4 regions of the Mesorhizobium sp. WSM4817 genome follow, and region 3 is predicted to be linked to each of the others. Evidence: predicted binding sites of a transcription regulator. Region 3 holds the regulator's gene; each other region holds the start of a gene.
What was found. Region 3 encodes LexA, which represses DNA repair genes until DNA is damaged. Its sites were predicted from a motif close to TGTTCNNNNTGTGTTCNG; they were not measured.
Positions count from the first base shown of each region.

Region 1: a site for LexA is predicted at 4,346-4,363, ahead of AC0L2K_RS09405 (ATP-dependent helicase). Genes of this name have one in related genera too.
Region 2: a site for LexA is predicted at 1,839-1,856, ahead of AC0L2K_RS02050 (YifB family Mg chelatase-like AAA ATPase). Genes of this name have one in related genera too.
Region 4: a site for LexA is predicted at 3,176-3,193, ahead of parE (DNA topoisomerase IV subunit B). Genes of this name have one in related genera too.

Region 1 is NZ_JBVVQQ010000005.1:129,164-134,752, reverse strand. It holds gene AC0L2K_RS09415 (ATP-binding cassette domain-containing protein) at 1-550, shown strand, start outside; gene AC0L2K_RS09410 (ABC transporter permease) at 547-1,599, shown strand; gene AC0L2K_RS09405 (ATP-dependent helicase) at 1,609-4,305, opposite strand; gene AC0L2K_RS09400 (dienelactone hydrolase family protein) at 4,640-5,545, shown strand; gene AC0L2K_RS09395 (EamA family transporter) at 5,546-5,589, opposite strand, start outside.
Region 2 is NZ_JBVVQQ010000001.1:421,249-426,837, reverse strand. It holds gene AC0L2K_RS02060 (SDR family NAD(P)-dependent oxidoreductase) at 1-384, opposite strand, end outside; gene gshB (glutathione synthase) at 825-1,766, shown strand; gene AC0L2K_RS02050 (YifB family Mg chelatase-like AAA ATPase) at 1,950-3,482, shown strand; gene AC0L2K_RS02045 (hypothetical protein) at 3,678-4,220, opposite strand; gene AC0L2K_RS02040 (malate synthase G) at 4,365-5,589, opposite strand, start outside.
Region 3 is NZ_JBVVQQ010000016.1:153,581-159,169, reverse strand. It holds gene AC0L2K_RS21935 (ComEC/Rec2 family competence protein) at 1-1,310, shown strand, start outside; gene lexA (transcriptional repressor LexA) at 1,304-2,041, opposite strand; gene AC0L2K_RS21925 (molybdopterin molybdotransferase MoeA) at 2,146-3,351, opposite strand; gene moaC (cyclic pyranopterin monophosphate synthase MoaC) at 3,351-3,848, opposite strand; gene trpC (indole-3-glycerol phosphate synthase TrpC) at 3,915-4,766, opposite strand; gene trpD (anthranilate phosphoribosyltransferase) at 4,771-5,589, opposite strand, start outside.
Region 4 is NZ_JBVVQQ010000004.1:195,839-201,427, forward strand. It holds gene gcvP (aminomethyl-transferring glycine dehydrogenase) at 1-1,755, shown strand, start outside; gene AC0L2K_RS07975 (GGDEF domain-containing protein) at 1,827-2,996, opposite strand; gene parE (DNA topoisomerase IV subunit B) at 3,264-5,315, shown strand; gene AC0L2K_RS07985 (DUF2336 domain-containing protein) at 5,372-5,589, opposite strand, start outside.

The DNA.
Region 1 (5,589 bases), on a different contig from region 3:
GACGGTATTCCAGGACCGGGCGCTGGCCGTGCAGCAGACGATCGTGCGCAACATCTTCATGGGCCGCGAACTCACCGACTTTCTCGGCTGGCTGAAGGTCAACAAGGAAATCGAGGAGGCGAGCCGGCTGATGCGCGAGATCGGCTTCACCTCGAAAGTGTTCACGCCGCAATCGATCGTCGGCCAGCTTTCCGGCGGCGAACGCCAGGGCGTGGCGATCGCCCGGGCAATCTACAAGCAGGCCGACCTGATCATCCTCGACGAGCCGACGACGGCGCTGTCGCTGACCGAGACCGCCAAGGTCTTCCATTTCGTGCGCCAGGTGCGGGCGAGCGGACGGTCGATCCTGTTCATCGGCCACAACATCCACCACGTCTTCGACATCGCCGATCGTTTCGTCGTGCTGGACCGCGGCAAGGTGGCGCTCACCGCCGACCGCAGCCAGGTCAAGTCGGCCGAAGACCTCATCAACTTCATGGAAGACGTCGCGCATCCGGGTGGATTGCCGGGACTGCACGACGCCGGCGACCCGGAGCAGAGAGCACGATGAGCAAGACGATGGAGCCCGATCTGCAAGAGCCGTCCGCAGGCATCTCCCGTCCCGGCAATCCCCGGAAAGAGTGGAAACACCCATCCGATCACTGGATGCGCGGCTTCATCCTCGACAACCGCGCCGCACTTGGCACGCTTGCCGTGTTCGTGGTGATGATGACGGTGTTCATGATCGCCAACCCGACCGTCTTCACCACCTGGTATCTGTACAGTTCCGTGCTCACCACGCTGCCGGTTGCGCTGTTCGTGGTGGTGCCGCTGGTCTTCGTCGTCACCTGCGGCGAGATCGACCTGTCGTTTCCGGCGACGATGGGTTTTGCCTCATGGGTGTTCGCGCTGGTCGTGCAGGCCGGCTACGACCCGTTTCTCGGTATTGCCGCCGCCATTGCAACGGGCACGTTGCTCGGCTTCCTTGTCGGGTCGCTGGTCGTCTATGGCGGGCTGTCGTCGCTGATCGCCACGCTCGGCATGAACTTCCTGCTGCGCGGCCTGATCCAGATCATCAACGAAGGCAGGTCGACGGCGCTGACCAGCCTTGCCGACAGCTGGGCCTACAAGATCTTCTCCAGCCAGCTTTACGGCATCCCGGTGCAGATCTTCTGGGCCATCGGCTTTGTCGTGCTGTCGGCGCTGCTCTACAACAGGCATCGTTTCGGCGCGCAGGTGAAGGTGGTCGGCGACAATCCCGACAGCGCCCAGCAGATGGGCATCGACGTCAAGCGCGTGCGGGTGAAAGTATTCGTCTTCGTCGGCATCGGGGCGGCGATCGCCGGCACCTTCTCGGTGATGATCAACTTCACCTGGTGGCCGACGGCTGGCGACGGCTATTTGCTGCCGGTGCTGGCATCGGTGTTCGTTGGCGGCACGCCGACCTGGGGCGGCGTCGGCACCGTGGTCGGCGGCGCCATCGGCGCCGTCACCGTGTCATTCATCCAGACCGGCGTCGTCGCGGCAGGCCTGAGCGGCTTCTATGTCCAGTTCTTCAACGGGCTGATCATCATCCTGTCGCTGCTCGGCCACAAATGGAACCAGGCGCGGTATCGGTGAGGGGGACGCTCACACCCCGGTGACAAACCCGTCCAGCACGCGCTTCTGGCCGGCCTTGTCGAAGTCGATGGTCAGCTTGTTGCCGTCGATGGCGGCAATGTTGCCGTTGCCGAATTTCTGGTGGAAGACGCGGTCGCCGACATTGAAGGGGGATGGCGTGTCGGCGACGGATTTGGCGACCAGTTCGCCGTCGATGGTGCGGCCCTTGATCGAGGTGCGGCCGGCGCCATAGCCACTGTCGGTCTCGCCAAAGCCGATGCGCTCGACCTGGTGGCCGGAGCGCGAGCCCCAGTTGCGGTCGGTCGCCTCGGTGCGGTTCTGCTGCGCGCGCTGCCAGCCCGGCGTTGCATAGGTGCTAGAGAAGGCGCCGGATTTTTCTGCGCCGACATTGTCGAAGCGCGAAGCGCCGTAAGGATTCTGCCGTCCTGCCGCCTGGCCGCCTCGTCCGGAGGCGAAGGAGCCGCCGCCATAGGCATTGCCGTAGCCGCCATAGGAGTTGCCGCTCTCGGCGACCTCGACATGGGCTTCCGGCAATTCATCGAGGAAGCGCGACGGGATCGTCGATTGCCACAGGCCGTGGATGCGGCGGTTGGAGACGAACCACAAATGCAGGTTCTTCTTGGCGCGGGTCAGCCCGACATAGGCCAGCCGCCGCTCTTCCTCGAGCCCGGAGCGGCCGCCCTCGTCGAGCGCGCGCTGATGCGGGAACAGTCCTTCCTCCCAGCCGGGCAGAAAAACCGTCTCGAATTCGAGGCCCTTGGCCGAATGCAGCGTCATGATGTTGACGGCGTCGAGCTCGGCGTTCTGCTCGGCGTCCATCACCAGCGCGACATGTTCGAGGAAGGAGCGCAGCGATTCGTACTCCTCCATGGAGCGGATCAGTTCTTTGAGGTTTTCCAGCCGGCCGGGCGCTTCTACCGAGCGGTCGTTCTTCCACATGTCGGTGTAGCCGCTCTCCTCCAGGATGGTCTCGGCCAGCTCGGTGTGCGGCGTGGTCTCCAGCGCCTTCTGCCAGCGCTCGAAATTGGCGGCGACCTCACGCAGCGCCGCGCGCGGCTTCGGCTTCAGTTCGTCGCTCTCAGCGAGTTTTTCCGCAGCCTCCAGCATCGGGATGCGCAGCCCCCTGGCGGTGTCGTGGATCTGGCGGATGGTGGCTTCGCCCAGCCCGCGCTTCGGCACGTTGACGATGCGCTCGAAAGCGAGGTCGTCTGCGCCTTGCGCGACGACGCGGAAGAAGGCCAGGGCGTCGCGGATTTCGAGGCGCTCGTAAAAGCGCGGGCCGCCGATGACGCGGTAGTTGAGGCCGAGGGTGACGAAGCGGTCCTCGAACTCGCGCATCTGGAAGGACGCGCGGACAAGAATGGCCATGTTGTTGAGATTGTGCTTCTGCCGCTGGTAGGCCTCGATGGTTTCGCCAACGGCGCGGGCCTCTTCCTCGGAATCCCAGGCGGCATGGACATGCACCTTCTCGTCGTCCTCGGCGATCTTTTCGGTGAACAGCGTCTTGCCGAAGCGGCTTTCATTGTGGGCGATGAGGTGGGAGGCGGTGCCGAGGATGTGCGCGGTGGAGCGGTAGTTGCGTTCCAGCCGGATGATCGTGGCGCCGGGGAAATCCTTGTCGAAGCGCAGGATGTTGTCGACTTCGGCCCCGCGCCAGCCATAGATCGACTGGTCGTCGTCGCCGACGCAGCAGATGTTGACTTTGCTTTCGCTCACGGGCTGTTCCGCGCCTGCCGGCGCGGGCCCGACCCCCCTTTTTTGCGCGCCTTCGGCGTCGCGGGAGGGGCCTCGCAAGGGCTCGGACGCCCGGTCGGGCTTGCGGCCTTCGGCCGTTCGCAAACCTGTCGACGTAGAAGTGCGTCCGGCGTCCGGCCGCTGGGCCAGCAGGCGCAGCCACATGTATTGGGCGGTGTTGGTGTCCTGATACTCGTCGACGAGGATGTAGCGGAAGCGCTTGTGATATTCCTTCAGCACGTCCGGATTGGCGCGGAAGATGCGGATCGGGTGGCACAGAAGATCGCCGAAGTCGCAGGCGTTCAGCGTCTTCAGCCGCTCCTGATAGGCCTTGTAGAGCTCGCGGCCCTTGCCGTTGGCGAAGGCGCGGGCGTCGCCCTCGGCAATCTCGGCGGGGCCAAGCCCCTTGTTCTTCCAGCCGTCGATCATCTGGGCGAACTGCTTGGCCGGCCAGCGTTTGTCGTCCAGTCCTTCGGCCTGGATGAGCTGCTTGATCAGGCGCACGACGTCGTCGGTGTCGAGAATGGTGAAGTCGGATCTGAGCCCGGCAAGTTCGGCGTGGCGGCGCAGCAGCTTCACTCCAATCGAGTGGAAGGTGCCGAGCCACGGCATGCCTTCGACATTGCCTTCGCCGATCAGCAGGCCGATGCGCTGCTTCATCTCGCGCGCCGCCTTGTTGGTGAAGGTGACGGCGAGGATCTGCGACGGGAAGGCCTTGCCGGTGGCGAGGATGTGAGCGATGCGGGTGGTCAGCACGCGCGTCTTGCCTGTGCCGGCGCCGGCCAGCACCAGCACCGGACCCTCGGTGGTCTCCACCGCCAGCCGCTGCTCGGGGTTGAGACCGTTCAGATAATCAGGCGCATTGGCATGGCCGCTGCGGGCAGCCATGGCGCGCGCAGCAATGCCCGACGGGGCCACGGGCCGCGCGTTCGGTTCATCAAAAAAAGGCATATCTTCCGAAAAGCCGGACATCTCCCCCGAATGTAGTGATTCGGCAGCGAAAGGCCAGAAGTGTCTCCGTTTTGTTCTCTGTCCAGCCGGGGGAGTTGCAAATCCTATGGCACGCCAGCCATAGCGCCGGCCTGCTCGACAGGCACGGCGGGTCGGAGAAGTGGGACGCAAATGCGCGGTTGCCCATGGGCGCGCCGCGGAGCGCACCTGTCGGAAGGAGTATCATCCTGGACCAGCCGCCGGTCTGGCGGACCTGCGCTTGCGTCAGCAGCGCCTCACTGATCCGTGACTGGACCGTGCGGGCTTCTACCCTATCTTGCGCGGCGGACATGTTCCCGAAGCCGAGGAGAGCGCCATGACAAAACCGAGCCCTGCCAACCCCGCCGTCAACAGACCCGCCATTACCCAGGCTATGATCGACGCGTATGACGAATACACGCATCTGACGCTCGACCGGCGGCGCTTCATGGAACAATTGACCAGGCTTGCCGGATCAGGTGCGGCGGCCGCAGCAATCGCGCCGCTGCTGGCGGCGAATTCAGCCCGGGCGGCGATAGTTGCCGAGGACGATTCACGCGTGACGGGCGAGGACATCAGCTATCCCGGCAGCGGTGGCGAGATGAAAGGCTATCTGGTCAAGCCGGCTGGCCAGTCCGGCAAGCTCGGCACCGTCATCGTCGTGCATGAGAACAGGGGGCTCAACCCGCATATACGCGATGTGGCGCGGCGCGTGGCGCTGGAAGGCTTCGTGGCGCTGGCCCCGGATTTCCTGTCGCCGCTCGGCGGCACGCCGGCCGACGAAGACAAGGCGCGCGAGCAGTTTTCCAAGCTCGATCCGGCGCAAACCACTGCCAATGCGGTCGCAACGGTCGCTTTCCTTAGGGGCAGCGAGGATGGCAACGGCAAGGTCGGCGCGGTCGGCTTCTGCTGGGGCGGCGCCACGGTGAACACACTGGCTGCCAACGCGCCGGATCTGGCTGCCGCTGTCGCCTATTACGGCATGCAGCCGAAGGCCGAGGATGTGCCGAAGATCAAGGCGGCGCTGCTGCTGCATTATGCCGGGCTCGACACCCGCATCAATGCCGGTATCGACGCCTTCAGGAAGGAGCTCGATGCAGCCGAAGTCGAGTACACGATCCATGTCTATGAAGGCGCCAATCATGCCTTCAACAATGACACGTCGGCGGCTCGCTACGACAAGAACGCGGCGGACCTCGCCTGGGGCCGGACGATCGCCTTTCTCAAGGAGAAGCTTGCCTGATCAGGCATTTGCCGGTTTGTGAAAAGCGACGCCGGCCACTACCA
Region 2 (5,589 bases), on a different contig from region 3:
GGAGAAGAAATGCGGGCGCAGGTTGACCGCCTGGTTGTTGTCCCAGAACTCCACGGTGACGTCTTCCACCGCGTGGCGATCGTCAAGTGCCGCATTGTTGACCAGCACGGTGACGTCGCCATGCGCCTCTGCCGCCCTGGCGGCCGAAGCCCGCATCGCCTCGACGTCGCGTATGTCGGTCTTGAGATAGAGGGGGCGGCGGCCGAGATCCTTTTCGATGCGGTCGGCCAGCGCCAGGCTCGGGCCGTCGGCGATGTCGATGAAGGCGACCTTTGCCCCCTGGCGGGCAAAACCCTCGGTCAGCGCCGCGCCGATGCCGGAGCCGCCGCCGGTAATCAGCACCGAAGCGCCCTCAAGGTCGGCAAAGCGCGCCGATGGCATCATTTTTTTCTCCCTGCGCATGACCCCGAAAATCGGTTGCGATTTACGGAAAGGATCATGCGCAAAATCAAAGTGCTACAGCGTCGTTTGCGCGTCCAAAAGGACGCGCGGCGCTGTAGGTTCGGTCGGCGCGCATCCTAGCCAGCCCGGTCGGGGGAGCAAGGGAGAAAAACAAATTCGCGGGCTTATGTCTGACAAGTCGCTCGTCAGATCGCCTTGAGCGCAACGTGCCACGGAGCGAATTTCTGGGATAGCCGAGCGTGGCATTGAAACCAACCGGCCCGCCGAACAGGAATCGTTGCTGCCGGCGCAGCCGAACTGGGCAAGGCGCTCCGCCTGCGCCTCAGCTACGCCCAGCAGGCAATCCTCAAAATGTCGCGATTGGCAGATGACCGGGGAGGTTGTAAGGGCAAGCAGCCCATCCGATCCGCCGGAGATCCGCCATGCCTCTGAAAATCGCTGTCCAGATGGACCACATCTCCACCGTCTCGATTGCCGGCGACACGTCGTTTGCGCTGTCGCTGGAAGCGCAGCGACGCGGCCACCAGCTGTTCCATTATACGCCCGACCGGCTGTCGCTGCGCGACGGCAAGGTGTTTGCCGGCGTCGAGGAAATGCAGGTCCGCGACGAGAAGGGCAATCACTATTCGCTCGGCGAGAAAGTGCGCACCGACCTGTCGGAGATGGACGTCGTCCTGCTCAGGCAGGACCCGCCTTTCGATATGAACTACATCACCACGACGCACATACTCGAGCGCATCCATCCCAGGACGCTGGTGGTCAACGACCCGGCCTGGGTACGCAACAGCCCGGAAAAGATCTTCGTCACCGAGTTCCCCGACCTGATGCCGGAAACGCTGATCACCAAGGACAGCCAGGAGGTTGCCGCCTTCCGCAGGGAGTTCGGCGACATCATCGTCAAGCCGCTCTACGGCAATGGCGGCGCCGGCATCTTCCACCTGCATGAGGCCGATCGCAACCTCGCCTCGCTGCTCGAAATGTTCGGCCAGATGTTCCGCGAGCCCTACATCGTGCAGCGTTATCTGAAGGAGGTGCGAGCCGGCGACAAGCGCATCATCCTGATCGACGGCGAGCCGGTCGGCGCCATCAACCGGGTGCCGGCCGAGCATGATTCGCGCTCCAACATGCATGTCGGCGGCCGCGCCGAAAAAACCGAACTGACGGAGCGCGAACGCGAGATCTGCGCCCGCATCGGCCCGTCGCTGAAGGAGCGCGGTTTTATCCTCGTCGGCATCGACGTGATCGGCGACTACATGACCGAGATCAACGTGACGTCGCCGACCGGCGTGCGCGAGGTAAAACGCTTCGGCGGCGCCGATATCGCCAGCCTGTTCTGGGATGCGGTCGAGGACAAGCGCAAGTAGCGCCGATGCTTGGCGGAACATCCGTTTTCCGATCCGTAGCCGATGCGGCGCCATCAAGGCACAACGTTCGATTGTTCCCGTAATGTTCTTGCCTTTGCCCAAAATCTGTGGTTGTCTCAGATGACGCCGTTCGCGGCATGATCGCATGGGCTTCGGGCGGGCCCATGTCCGGGGGCAGAAAAGATGGTTGCGCGGGTCCGTACGGTCGCTTTCCAGGGCATCGAGGCCGTGCCGGTCGACGTGCAGGTGATGATCGCGCCCGGCAAGGTCAACATGCACATCGTCGGCCTCGGCGACAAGGCGGTGGCCGAAAGCCGGGAGCGGGTGCAGGCGGCGCTGCACGCATCGGGCCTGTCGATGCCGTCGAAGAAGGTCACCGTCAATCTGGCGCCCGCCGATCTGCCCAAGGAAGGCAGCCATTACGATTTGCCGATCGCGCTTGGCCTGATGGCGGCGCTTGGCGCCATTCCAGGCGACATGCTGGCCGGCTATGTCGTGCTTGGCGAACTGTCGCTCGACGGCACCATCGCCGCGGTGGCCGGCGCGCTGCCGGCGGCGATCGGCGCCAATGCCGAAGGCAAGGGCCTGATCTGCCCTTTCGCCTGCGGCCCGGAAGCGGCGTGGGCCGGCAAGGATTTCGACATCCTGGCGCCGCGCAGCCTGATCGCCATCGCCAATCATTTTCGCGGCACGCAGGTGCTGTCGCGGCCGGAGGCCGGTATTCATGCCTCGGCGCGCGACCTGCCGGATCTTGCCGACATCAAGGGCCAGGAGACCGCCAAGCGGGCACTCGAAGTGGCGGCCGCCGGCGGCCATAACATGTTGATGATCGGTCCGCCAGGATCGGGAAAATCGATGCTGGCGCAGCGGCTGCCGTCGATCCTGCCGCCGCTGGCGCCGCGGGAATTGCTCGAAGTCTCGATGATCGCCTCGGTGGCCGGCGAGCTTGGCGAAGGCAAGCTGACCGACCGGCGGCCGTTCCGCGCGCCGCACCATTCGGCCTCGATGGCGGCGCTGGTCGGCGGCGGCCTGCGCGTGCGGCCAGGCGAGGCCTCGCTGGCCCATCACGGCGTGCTGTTCCTCGACGAGTTTCCCGAATTCTCGCCGCAGGCGCTCGACGCGCTGCGCCAGCCGCTGGAGACCGGCGACTGCATGATCGCCCGCGCCAATCATCGCGTCACCTATCCGGCGCGCATCCAGCTGGTCGCGGCGATGAACCCGTGCCGCTGCGGCATGGCCGGCGAGCCGGGCTATCGCTGCCTGCGCGGCGACCGCTGCCGCACCGACTACCAGGCGCGCATTTCCGGCCCACTGCTCGACCGCATCGATCTCCGCATCGAGGTGCCGGCGGTCTCGGCCAGCGATCTGATCCGGCCGGATCGGGCGGAGAAAAGTGCCGATGTGGCGCTGCGCGTGGCCCGCGCGCGGACAACCCAGCGCGAACGTTTCGAGCGGCTCGGCGCGACCTCCGTCACCACCAACGCGCACTGCTCACCCTCGGTCATCGAGGAGATCGCGATGCCGGATGCATCAGGCCTGTCACTGCTCAGGGATGCCAGCGAAAAGCTCGGCTTTTCGGCGCGGGCCTATCACCGGGTGCTGAAAGTGGCGCGGACGCTGGCCGATCTCGAGGCCAGCGAGACTGTCGGCCGCATCCATCTGGCCGAGGCGATTTCGTACCGCATGAGTTCGGAGCGAATGGCGCAGGCGGCGTGACGTTCCCCTCCCCCTTGAGGGCCCTTGAGGGGAGGGTGGCCGCGAAGCGGCCGGGAGGGGTCGCCGAGGAGACGCTCGGCCCGCCACATTCAAAACCGACCGGGGTGCGGGGGCGTTGCGATGACCCTTATCTCAAGGCACATCGTCAGAATTGCTACGCAGCCTGATCGCTATCGCCAGTCATTTCGGCGGCAGCTACTTAACCGGGATCATGAGATGTGCGTAGGGAGTGCCCGCCCACATCACATATGGCCTGGACCTGTCAGGCTTGGGGTCCGCCGGATAGCCCTGCATCATGTCCATTGCGTTGACGACCATCACGTGCGGGCCGGTCTCTATCCAATTGTTGCCTTCCTCGGGCTTCGTCGCAAAAGGATCGGTGTTGCTGCCGTCGCTGCCGCCGGCCAGCATATACATGAAGCCGACCTTGCCCTTGGGCGGTTCCTTCTTTTGCATCCACGCCATTGCCCATTCCATCGCGTTGGCATCGCCACACATTGGATCCGGGCCAGGCGTGGCCGGGTGGTCCGGCATGCACCAGAAGCCGTTTGTACCCTCGCGCAGCGTGCGCATTGCGCCCTTGTCATCCATGGCGTGGATCGCAGCGCCGCTTGCCACAGCGGGGGGTGCGGCGGACTCAGCGCTCTTGATCATCGCAGCGTCATCGGCGGCTGCGCCTTGCATCGCAAACAAACTGCCCGCCGCCAAAAGGGCAGCGACCGTCAGAAGCCGTTTCATGGCCGTTCTCCGGTTTTGAGTTGATCTTGTACATGATGTCGGACGCACGGCCTCCCAGAGCCGTTTGTCGGTGATAAAGTCGTAGCAGATCGCATGCACCGGGACAATGACGCTTTAGCGATGCCTAATATCCGTCGAGTTATACTAAAACACTGTGCGCGCTATCGAGGGTCTTTCCTTCGCCTTCAGCTCCAGCCGCCGCGCGTGCAGCACCGGCTCGGTGTAGCCGTTGGGCTGGACCCGGCCCTTGAAGACGAGGTCGCAGGCAGCGAGGAAGGCGATCGACTTGTCGAAGTCGGGGGCCATCGGCCGGTAGTGCGGATCGCCTGCGTTCTGGCGGTCGACGACGCCGGCCATGCGCTTCATCGTCTCCATCACCTGGTCTGAGGTGCAGACGCCGTGATGCAGCCAATTGGCGATGTGCTGCGAGGAGATGCGCAGCGTGGCGCGGTCCTCCATCAGGCCAACATCATTGATGTCAGGCACTTTCGAGCAGCCGACGCCCTGGTCGATCCAACGAACGACATAGCCCAGAATGCCTTGCGCGTTGTTGTCGAGCTCGTTCTGGATCTCCTGCGGCGACCAGTTCGGCCGCACCGCTACCGGCACCGACAAGATGTCGTCGAGCTTTGCCTTGGGGCGGCTCTTCAGCGCCGCCTGCAAAGCGTGGACGTCGACCTTGTGGTAATGGGTGGCGTGCAGCGTCGCAGCCGTCGGCGAAGGCACCCAGGCGGTATTGGCGCCGGCCCTGGGATGGGCGATCTTTTCCGCCAGCATCGCCGCCATCAGATCGGGCATTGCCCACATGCCCTTGCCGATCTGGGCGCGGCCGGCCAGCCCGCATTCCAGCCCGGTGTCGACGTTCCAGGCTTCGTAGGCAGCAATCCAGACGGCCTGCTTCATGTCGCCCTTGCGGATCATCGGGCCGGCTTCCATCGAGGTGTGGATTTCGTCGCCGGTGCGGTCGAGGAAACCGGTGTTGATGAAGACGACGCGATCTTTGGCGGCGCGGATCGCCTCCTTGAGGTTGACGGTGGTGCGCCGCTCCTCGTCCATAATGCCCATCTTGATGGTGTTTTCCGCCATGCCGAGCAGCGCCTCGACACGGTCGAATATCTCGACGGCGAAGGCGACTTCCTCCGGCCCGTGCATCTTGGGCTTTACGACATACATCGAGCCCGCGCGGGAATTGGCGCGTCGTCCGTTCGGGCCGATATCGTGCAGCGCGATCAGCGCCGTCATCGCCGCATCCATTATGCCTTCCGGCACTTCGTTGCTGTCGCGATCTGTAATCGCCGGATTGGTCATGAGGTGGCCGACGTTGCGGATCAGCATCAGCGAGCGGCCAGGCAGGGACAGCGCGCCACCA
Region 3 (5,589 bases):
TCGTCTCCATCGCTGCCTATCTGATCTTTTCCGGTATCGTGGTCGCGGCTGAACGCAGCTTCATCATGCTGGCAGTAATGCTTGTCGCCGTGCTGTTCGACCGGGCGGCACTCACCATGCGCAACCTGGCGATTTCGGCCATCGCCGTTATCGTCGTGTCGCCGCACGAGGTGGTCGGCGCAAGCTTCCAGATGTCGTTCGCCGCGACTGCGGCTCTCGTGGGCGCCTATGCCGGTTGGTCCGACTATCGTGCCGACAAGGCCAAGGCGCCGCGACAGCGACGGTCACCGGTCGCTTTCGTCACGCGCAAGCTCGTCGCCGGGGCAGGCACCATCGCAATGACCTCCATCATTGCCGGCAGCGCCACCGCGCTCTTCGCCATCTGGCACTTCCAGCGCGTCTCGCCGCTCAGCCTGTTCGCCAACCTGGCCGTCATGCCGATCGTCACGATCGTCATGTTCCTGGCGGTCCTCAGCGCCTTGGCAATGCCTTTCGGCCTCGACGGCCCTTTCCTCTACATGATGGGCAAGGGCCTGACGGCGATGATTGCAATTTCGGGATGGATCTCGGAGCGTTCGCCCGTCGATGCAGTCGGCCTGATTTCGTTGCAATCGGTTCTGCTGGTGACGGTCGCCTTAGTCATCGCCACGATGGCGACGACATGGCTGCGGCTTGCGGCACTTCCCTTTGCGCTCGCCGGCCTGCTGACGATTTCCGAGACGCGCACCCCCGACGTGCTGATCTCGGAGGATGCGCATCTGGTGGCGCTGCCGATCGGCGGCGGCGAACTTGCCGTCAACCGGATGCGTTCGAACGAATTCACCACCGACAACTGGAAACATGCGCTGGTTTCAACAACGATCGTCGAGCCGGAGACATTCGAAAAAGGAGATGTGCGGTTCGACATCGCCGATCCGGCCGACCTGCCGCCGGGAGCGCCTTTCACCTGCACTGCCGGCCTGTGCCTGGCCCGGCATCCGTCCGGCGCGCTCATCGCGCTCGCCGACAACCGCAAAACCGCGCGGCCGGCCTGTGCCTTTGCGGATTTGATCGTCATCGACGATGCCACAGCCTATTACAAACCCTGCCGCAACCCGCTGGTTCTCGTCGTCACCAAACGGCAGCTCGCTCGCATGGGCAGTGCCGCCGTCTTCTTCGATCCGCTATCGGCGACAACGCGCGCAGAAATCCGTTTTGCCGTCAGACAGCCATACAGGCCTTGGCATGAGCAGCGGCGATTTTCGCGCGAGGCGAGGGGCCTGCCGCCATACCGCAGGGCCGAGAAACCCAAGAAGCCTGCCGTTCAGTAACGCCGGATCAGTCCGACGAGCTTGCCCTGCACCTTGACCCGGTCCGGCCCGAAGATGCGCGTCTCGTAGGCCGGATTGGCGGCTTCCAGTGCGATCGAGGCACCTTTGCGGCGGAATCGCTTCAGCGTCGCCTCCTCCTCGTCGACCAGAGCGACAATGATCTCGCCAGGCTGGGCGGTTTCGGCGTTGCGGATGATGACCGTGTCGCCGTCGAAGATGCCGGCCTCGATCATCGAATCACCCTTGACCTCCAGCGCGTAGTGCGTGCCGCCGGTGATCATGTCCGGTGGCACCGAGATCGAATGCGTCTGGTGCTGGATGGCGTCGATCGGCACACCGGCAGCGATGCGGCCCATCACCGGTATGGAGACGGTGGCAACGACGTCGTCGTCATTGCCGGCAGCACGCATGCGCGAAGGCGCTGGCTTGATCTGGCGTCCGAGGCCGCCCTGGCCAAGGGAGCCTTGAATGACGCTCGGCGAGAATTTGCGCGCCGCATTGAGGCCCGGCGCGATCGAATCGGGCAGGCGCAGCACCTCCAGCGCGCGGGCGCGGTTGGGCAGGCGGCGAATGAAACCGCGTTCCTCCAGCGCCGTGATCAGCCGGTGGATCCCCGATTTGGAGGCGAGGTCGAGCGCTTCCTTCATCTCGTCGAACGAGGGCGGAATGCCGCTTTCCTTCAGCCGTTCGTGGATGAACATCAGCAGTTCATGTTGTTTGCGTGTCAGCATCGCGACCCCCAACAGAATCAGAAAAACAAACCCAGAACAAACACTATCTGTTCCAGTTGTGTTCCGCAACCATTTAAAGTTTAATGAATGTGTTGACGTTTTGTTCAGCGTAGCATCAGCACGCTGCAGGCGGCGCCCGCTGCGGCTGCGGGAGCGAATGGCTCGCGCACGACCAGTCCGTTGGCGTCGGCCAGCATTCTGAGCATCGAGGAATCCTGGATACTGAACGGCGTTGCCTCAAGCGTGCCAGCTTCTTCCTTCACCACCGCGCGTACATAGTCCTGCCTGAGATCGTTAGCCGGCATGGCGGCGCCGAGCCGCGCCTGACGCATGTCCTGGCGGAAGGCGCGGCCGCCGAGCCGCGCCAGCAGCGGCTTCAGAAAGAGCTGCGTGCAGACCAGGCTGGCCACCGGATTGCCAGGCAGGCCGATGCAGCGGATGGCGCCCAGCCGCCCGAACATCAGTGGCTTGCCGGGCCGCATGGCGATTTTCCAGAAATCGAGCGCCATGCCTTCGCCGGTCAGCACGTCATGGACGAGGTCATGGTCGCCGACCGAGGCGCCGCCCAGCGTGACGATGACGTCCGCGCCTGCGGCGACGGCTTTTGTCACCAGCGCGGCGATCGCGTCCTTGCGGTCGGCGGCGATGCCGAGATCGAGGGCGCTGGCGCCGACCGAGCGGGCCGCGGCGGCGACGCCATAGGCATTGGAGGAGATGATCTGGCCGGGGCCAAGGTCGCTGCCCGGCGGCAGCAATTCGTCGCCGGTGGCGATGATGGCGACCAGCGGCCGTTTCACCACGCGGACCTGCTGGTGGTTGGCCGACGCCGCCAGCGACAATGCCGCCGGATCAAACAGGCGGCCTTTCTCCAGCAGCATGTCGCCCTGCGAGAAATCGAGCCCGAGGCGGCGGATGTTGCGGCCTTCAACCGTCGGCGCGGTCACTTCGACCATGCCGCCGCCGAGGTCGCGGACATTCTCCTGGATGACGATGGTGTCGGCGCCTCCGGGAAGCGGCGCGCCGGTGAAGATGCGCACGGCCTGCGCCGGGCCGACTGTCCCGGCAAAGCCGCGTCCGGCCGGCGCCATGCCGATCACCGAAAGTCTCGCGGGCACGGAGGCGACATCGTCGGCCCGCACGGCATAGCCGTCCATGGCCGACGCGTTGAATGGCGGCTGGGTGCGGAGCGCGATGAGCGGCTCCGCCAGCACGCGGTCGGCGGCATCCATCAGGGCGACGCTTTCAGCCTGCAAGGGCGCAGCATCCGCAAGCAGGTGCTCGAGCGCCTCGGCGACCGCAAGCAGCGCCATTATTGGCCTGCCCCCTGGGCATCCGCCTTGTAGTCGCCGGATTTGCCGCCGGTCTTTTCCACCAGCCTGATGCCGGAGATGGCCATGCCGCGATCGACCGCCTTGGCCATATCATAGATGGTCAGGCAGGCGACCGAGACGGCGGTCAGCGCTTCCATCTCGACGCCGGTCTTGCCGGTGACGCGGGCCAGCGCCGTGACCTTCAGGCCGGGCAGCTTCGCGTCAGGTTCGATGTCTACCGATATCTTGGTCAACAGCAGCGGATGGCAGAGCGGGATCAGCTCATGCGTCCTCTTGGCCGCCATGATGCCGGCGATGCGCGCCGTACCCAGCACGTCGCCCTTCCTGGCATCGCCGTCGAGAATCATTTTCAGCGTTTCGGGCCGCATCGAGACAAGACCTTCGGCGATTGCCGTGCGGGTCGTCTCCGCCTTGTCGCCGACATCGACCATATTGGCTTCGCCTTCTGCGCCAAGATGGGTGAGGGCGGCCGACATCGTCAGGTCACCCTGGAGCGACGTGCGTCCGTTTGGACGCACAAACTACACTCTGACGCTTTGTATCTATGCATCATGCTCTCCGAACATCGATTCCGATTTTCGGGCAGATGCATTGGCGGGCGCCTTGCCCGTCAAAAGCAGGTGCGTCGCAGTGGCCACGTCCAGTTGCCGCATCAGGCTCTCGCCGACGAGGAAAGTGCCAATGTCGCTCCGTTCCAGCCTGCGGCAGTCCTGGTGCGAGAAAATACCGCTCTCGCTGACCAGCAGCCGGTCGGCCGGCACCATCGCCGCGAGCCGCTCCGATGTCTCGATGCTGGTTTCGAATGTCCGGAGATTGCGGTTGTTGATGCCGATCAGCCGCGACGACAGTTTCAGCGCGCGTTCCGTCTCGGCCTCGTCATGCACCTCGACCAGCGCGTCCATGCCGAGCTCGAAAGCCGTCGTTTCGAGTTCCCTGGCCACGGCGTCATCGACGCTCGCCATGATGATCAGGATGGCGTCCGCGCCCCACGCACGGGCCTCGAACACCTGATAGGGCTCGAACAGAAAATCCTTGCGCAAAGCCGGCAATGTCACGGCGCTGCGCGCATCGGTGAGGAATTCAGGCGCCCCTTGGAAAGACGGCGCATCGGTCAGCACCGACAGGCAGGCAGCCCCACCTTTGGCATAGGCCTGGGCCAGCGCCGGCGGATCGAAATCGGCGCGGATCAGGCCCTTGGACGGGCTCGCCTTCTTGATCTCGGCGATCAGCGCGAAACTGCCGGATTTGCGTTTGGCTTCAAGGGCCGAGAGAAAGCCGCGCGGTGCATCGGTAGCCCTCGCCCGTGCCTTGATTTCGGCAAACGGCACCCGTGCCTTCGCCGCCGCGATCTCGTCGCGCTTGTAGGCTTCGATCTTGCGCAGGATATCAGACACGGCGCTATCCGTTTGAAATCTCGACCAGCCGGTCAAGCACCTTTAGCGCCCGGCCGCTGTCGATGGCTTGCGCCGCCGTCGCCATGCCATCGGCAAGCGTCGTCGCCTTTCCCGCCACCACCAGTCCGGCGCCGGCGTTCATCAGCACCGTATCGCGAAAGGCGCCGGCAGCGCCGCCCAGCATGTCGCGCAGCGCCTGGGCGTTGTAGGCGGCATCGCCGCCGCGCAACTCGTCCTTGGTATGCCGCTTCAGCCCGACCGCTTCCGGGGTCAGCGTAAAGCTGCGGATCTCGCCGCCGACCAGTTCGGCGACTTGGGTTTCGCCGGTGGTGGTGATCTCGTCATAGCCGTCGCCATGGGCGACCCAGGCGTGGTCGGCGCCCAGTGCCTTCAACGTCTCGGCCACCGGCATGATCCATTCCGGCAAGAAGACGCCAACCATCTGCCTGACGACACCAGCCGGATTGGAGAGCGGGCCAAGCAGGTTGAAGATTGTGCGGGTGCCGAGCTCGGCGCGGATCGGGCCGACATGCTTCATCGCCGGATGATGCGCCGGTGCGAACATGAAGCCGACGCCTGCGTCGTGGATGCAGCGGCCGATCGTTTCCGGCGGGATGTCGAGCTTGACGCCAAGCGCGGTCAGCACGTCGGCGGCGCCGGTCTGCGAGGACAGTCCGCGATTGCCGTGCTTGGCCACCGGCACGCCGCAGGCGGCGATGACGAACGCGGATGCGGTCGAGATGTTGACGCTGTGCGAATTGTCGCCGCCGGTGCCGACGATGTCGATGGCGCCAGCCGGCGCGTCGACGCGCAGCATCTTGGC
Region 4 (5,589 bases), on a different contig from region 3:
CATGCATTGGCCAACCGGCTGGCTGACGGTCTCAAGGCAGCAGGAATCTCGGTGCTTGGCGCAAGCCGATTCGACACGGTGACGGTGGAAGTGAAAGGCAGAGCCGGGGCGATTGGCGCCGCAGCCGAAAAGACCGGCCGATTGCTGCGCGTCATTGACGCCGACCGCATCGGCATCAGCTTCGACGAGACCTCGACCGATGCCGATCTGGAGGCGATCGCGGCGCTGTTCGGCGCCAAGCCGGGCGCAGCCGTCGGCAGCACCATGCCCGGAAAACCGCGCGGCAAGGCGTTTCTCACGCAGCCTGTCTTCCGCGAAAACCACTCGGAAACCGACATGATGCGCTTCCTGCGCCGGCTGGCCGACAAGGACCTGGCGCTCGACCGCGCCATGATCCCGCTCGGCTCCTGCACGATGAAACTCAATGCCGCCGCCGAGATGATGCCGGTAAGCTGGCCTGATATCGCCAATTTGCATCCCTTCGCCCCGGCAAGCCATTCGGCCGGTTACCGCGCCATGATCGACGAACTGGAAGCCTGGCTGGCGGAGATCACCGGCTTCGACGCGGTGACCCTGCAGCCCAACGCGGGCAGCCAGGGCGAGTATGCCGGGCTGCTCGCCATTGGCGGCTATCACCGCTCACGCGGCGAAGCTCACCGCACGGTCTGCCTGATCCCGTCATCGGCGCATGGCACCAATCCGGCGAGTGCGGCGATGGCCGGCATGAACGTCGTCGTCGTGCGCTGCACCGAAGACGGCAACATCGACGTCGACGACCTGAAAGCCAAGGCGGACGAGCATGCGCAAGACCTTGCGGCGCTGATGTTCACCTATCCCTCGACGCACGGCGTTTTCGAGGAAGGCGCGCGCGACCTCTGCGCCCTTGTCCATGAGCATGGCGGCCAGGTCTATTTCGACGGCGCCAACCTCAACGCGCTGGTCGGTCTCGCCCGCCCCGGCGACATCGGCGCCGACGTCTGCCACATGAACCTGCACAAGACGTTCTGCATCCCGCATGGCGGCGGCGGTCCCGGCGTCGGCCCGATCGGCGTCAAGGCGCATTTGCAACCCTATCTGCCCGGCCACGTCGTCGAAGGCTCGGGCCATGCCGTGTCGGCTGCACCGTTCGGCAGCGCTTCGATCCTGCCGATCACCTGGATGTATATCCGGATGATGGGCGCTTCGGGCCTGAAGCAGGCGACCGAGACGGCGATCATTTCCGCCAATTATGTGGCGACGCGGCTCGGAGCGCATTTCCCGGTGCTCTACAAGGGCAGGCACGAGCGCGTCGCGCATGAATGCATCCTCGATACCCGCGTGCTCAAGGACAGTGCCGGCATCAGCGTCGACGACGTCGCCAAGCGGCTGATCGACTATGGTTTCCATGCGCCGACCATGTCGTTTCCGGTCGCCGGCACGCTGATGGTCGAGCCGACCGAGTCCGAGCCCAAGCGCGAGCTCGATCGCTTCTGCGAGGCGATGATCGCGATATCAGGCGAGGCAGCCAAGGTGGCGAAAGGCGAATGGCCCCTAGCCGACAATCCGCTGGTCAATGCGCCGCATACCGCCGCCGAGGCGCTGGCCGGCCAGTGGACCCATCCCTATTCGCGCCTGGAGGCGGCCTACCCCGCCGGCGATGCCGACACGTCAGCCAAATACTGGCCGCCGGTGTCGCGCATCGACAATGTCGCCGGCGACCGCAACCTCGTCTGCTCCTGCCCGCCGCTGTCGGAATATCTGGGGGCGGCGGAGTAGACCATGATCCCGAAAAGTGGAATCCGGTTTTCGGACAAGATCATGGTCTAACAAGAAGATAGAAGCCTCAATCAGGCAGAACGCAAGGCCGGCGCGTCGGCCTTGCTCGCCTTGTTCTGGGCGACGACGCGATTTCGCCCGGCGCGCTTTGCCGCATAGAGTGCGGCGTCGGCTTCGGCCAGCACATTGTCGAGACTGGTGCCATCCGTCCCGCCAAAGCCGATGCCGCCACTGACTGTGCTGCGCAACGGACCAAGCTGGGTGGCGACGACTTCCGTGCCGAAGGCGACGCTGATCTTGCTCGCAATGTCGTAAGCCTTCTCTTCAGTCATCCGCGACATGACGAGGACGAATTCCTCGCCGCCCAGCCGGAAGGCGTCGACGCCGGTCCTGGAGTATTTTCTGACGACAGCGGCGAAGCGGCGCAGAACCTGATCGCCAACCGGATGACCGAATACATCGTTCGTCTTCTTGAAATGGTCGAGGTCGAACATGGCGACGGACATGAACGGGCCGAAAATCCGCTCGCCGTAGAATGCCGTCAACGCCCGCCGGTTCATCAGCCCGGTCAATGGGTCGGTCATGGTCTCGGCCTTCAGTTCGATCTGCGCCTGCAAATGGTGCAGGGAGAGCGTCAATGCGCCGAGCCCCGTCATGCAGGCGACCGCCACGGCGGAATTCAACCGTTCGGCCCAGTTGTCGGGCGCAACGCCGAGCACCCATTGGCCCTTGACCAGCAGGACCGCGCCGCAAAGTCCGAAGGACAGCGCACAGACGCCGCTCAGGAACGAAACGACCAGCAATATCCGGCGATCATGACCACCTTTGATCCAGAACATCACCCCGATAAGCGAGAGCAGCGCCGTTACCGTCGCGTAGGTGACGATGAAGCCGACGCCGTCAAAGCCCAGCGACGTCGCGCCTGCGCAAACCGCCATCGCAGCCAGGGTCGGCAAGATGGCGCGCCTGTAGTCATGGACGCCGAGATACTGCATGGCCGACAGGCAGAGGGTCAGAAGGCCCAGGCTGAGAAGCGCAAGTACAATCTGGCAAAGCCAGGGGCTGGGATGCTTGGCATAGTGCCAGAACAAGACCACATGTGCGACGAGCACGAGAATGCCGCACGCCACCGTCAGCACAAAGCGTGCCTGTGGCGCGGTGCACCAGATCGCAAACAGGGTGATGCTGAGGCACGTGCCCGACAGCGCTGCCGCAAGCAGGAGCGAACTGTAATCCAACATGCGTAAGCGACAGCCTCTTCTCGGGTTCTGCCGCATTCTAGGTCAGCAGCAATCCGCGAATACCCTTTTTCGGCCAACCTTCCGGCGTAACCTCCGGACAAGGTTTACAAAGCGTCGATGCCCTCGGCCCGTTTCCGCCGCTTGGTTGTCGAATGGTTTTGCAGTAAGAGGCTCTATCCTCGAACGTAACGGGAACCTCCGTCGCCTGCCCGCAAAAAGCGTGGCAGTATCGGGTGGTGATTCGCAGCATCGCAATCCAGGACCAGCATGAACGACAGCAACGATCTTTTCGGCAATTTGGACAAGCAGCCGCAACCGGTTCGCGCCACCGCGCGCCCGGCCGACCCGCTGGTGCAGGCGGCGAAGCGCCCGGCATCCCGCGACGGCAGCGAGAGCTACAGTGCCGCCGACATCGAGGTTCTGGAAGGGCTGGAGCCGGTGCGGCGGCGGCCCGGCATGTATATCGGCGGCACGGACGACAAGGCGATGCACCATCTGTTCGCCGAGGTCATCGACAATTCGATGGACGAGGCGGTCGCCGGCCACGCGACGTTCATCGATGTCGAGCTTTCGGCCGACGGATATCTGGCGGTGACCGACAATGGCCGCGGCATTCCGGTCGATACGCATCCGAAATTCAAGAAGCCGGCGCTCGAAGTCATCATGACGACGCTGCATTCGGGCGGCAAGTTCGACAGCAAGGTCTACGAAACCTCGGGCGGCCTGCACGGCGTCGGCGTCTCCGTCGTCAACGCGCTGTCGGACCATCTCGAGGTCGAGGTCGCGCGCGGCCGCCAGCTCTATCGCCAGCGCTTTTCGCGCGGCGTTCCGGTGACCGGTCTGGAGCAGCTCGGCGAGGTGCATAACCGCCGCGGCACCAGGATACGCTTCCATCCCGACGAGCAGATCTTCGGCAAGGGTGCGGCGTTCGAGCCGGCGCGGCTCTACCGGATGACGCGCTCGAAAGCCTATCTGTTCGGTGGCGTCGAGATCCGCTGGACCTGCGACCCCTCGCTGATCAAGGAGAAGGACACGACGCCGGCCAAGGCCGAGTTCCATTTTCCCGGTGGCCTCAAGGATTATCTGAAAGCCTCGCTCGGCGACGAATTCCAGGTCACCCGCGAAATCTTTGCCGGCAAAAGCGACAGGCAAGGCGGCCACGGCTCGCTCGAATGGGCGGTGACCTGGTTCGGCGGCGACGGGTTCCTCAATTCCTACTGCAACACCATTCCGACCGGCGAAGGCGGCACCCACGAGGCCGGCTTCCGCAACGTCTTGACGCGCGGCCTGCGCGCCTATGCCGAGCTGGTCGGCAACAAGCGCGCTTCGATCGTCACCTCGGAAGACGTCATGATCTCGGCGGCGGGCATGCTGTCGGTGTTCATCCGCGAGCCGGAATTCGTCGGCCAGACCAAGGACCGGCTGGCGACGATCGAGGCGATCAGGATCGTCGAGGCCGCGATCCGCGACCCCTTCGACCACTGGCTGGCCGACAACCCGCAGGAAGCTTCGAAGCTGCTCGAATGGGTGATCGCGCGTGCTGACGAGCGGGTGCGCCGCCGCCAGGAGAAGGAAGTCTCGCGCAAGAGCGCGGTGCGCAAGCTGCGCCTGCCCGGCAAGCTCGCCGACTGCACGCAGAATGCCGCGGCCGGCGCCGAGCTCTTCATCGTCGAGGGCGATTCGGCCGGCGGCTCGGCGAAACAGGCGCGCGACCGCGCCAGCCAGGCAGTGCTGCCGCTGCGCGGCAAGATTCTCAACGTCGCCAGCGCCGGCAACGACAAGCTGGCTGGCAACCAGCAGATTTCCGACCTGATCCAGGCGCTTGGCTGTGGCACGCGGTCAAAATACCGCGATCAGGATCTGCGCTACGACCGGGTCATCATCATGACCGACGCCGACGTCGACGGCGCCCACATCGCTTCGCTGCTGATCACCTTCTTCTATCAGGAGATGCCGAGCCTGGTCCGCGACGGCCATCTCTACCTGGCGGTGCCGCCGCTCTACTCGATCCGCCAAGGCGGCAAGGTCGCCTATGCCCGCGACGATGCGCACAAGGACGAACTGCTGCGCACCGAGTTCACCGGGCGCGGCAAGGTCGAAATCGGCCGCTTCAAGGGGTTGGGCGAAATGATGGCCGCCCAGCTCAAGGAAACCACCATGGACCCGAGAAAGCGCACGCTGCTCAGGGTCGACGTGATCGATGCCGAGGCGGCGACCAAGGATGCGGTCGACGCGCTGATGGGCACCAAGCCGGAAGCCCGCTTCCGCTTCATCCAGGAACGCGCGGAATTCGCCGAGACGGAAGTGCTGGACATCTGAGCTAACCCGCTCGCGTCGAATGCGGAGTTCCCGGAGTTCTTCGTGAAGGATAAGGCCTAAGCCGCCGCGATCGCCAGCGCGTGACCGCGCGCGTTTTCGCGCAGCGCATCGAGGTGGATCGATTTGACCAATCCGGCGAGATCGCCTTCGGCGGACTGCCCGCCCAATTCCTTCAGCATCAGCCAGCTGACTTCCTGGACGCCGGCGAGGCGCTTGCCATTGGCGACCTCGCGCCAGATCTTCAGCGCGCGCAGGATGATGGCGTGCGTGGCCG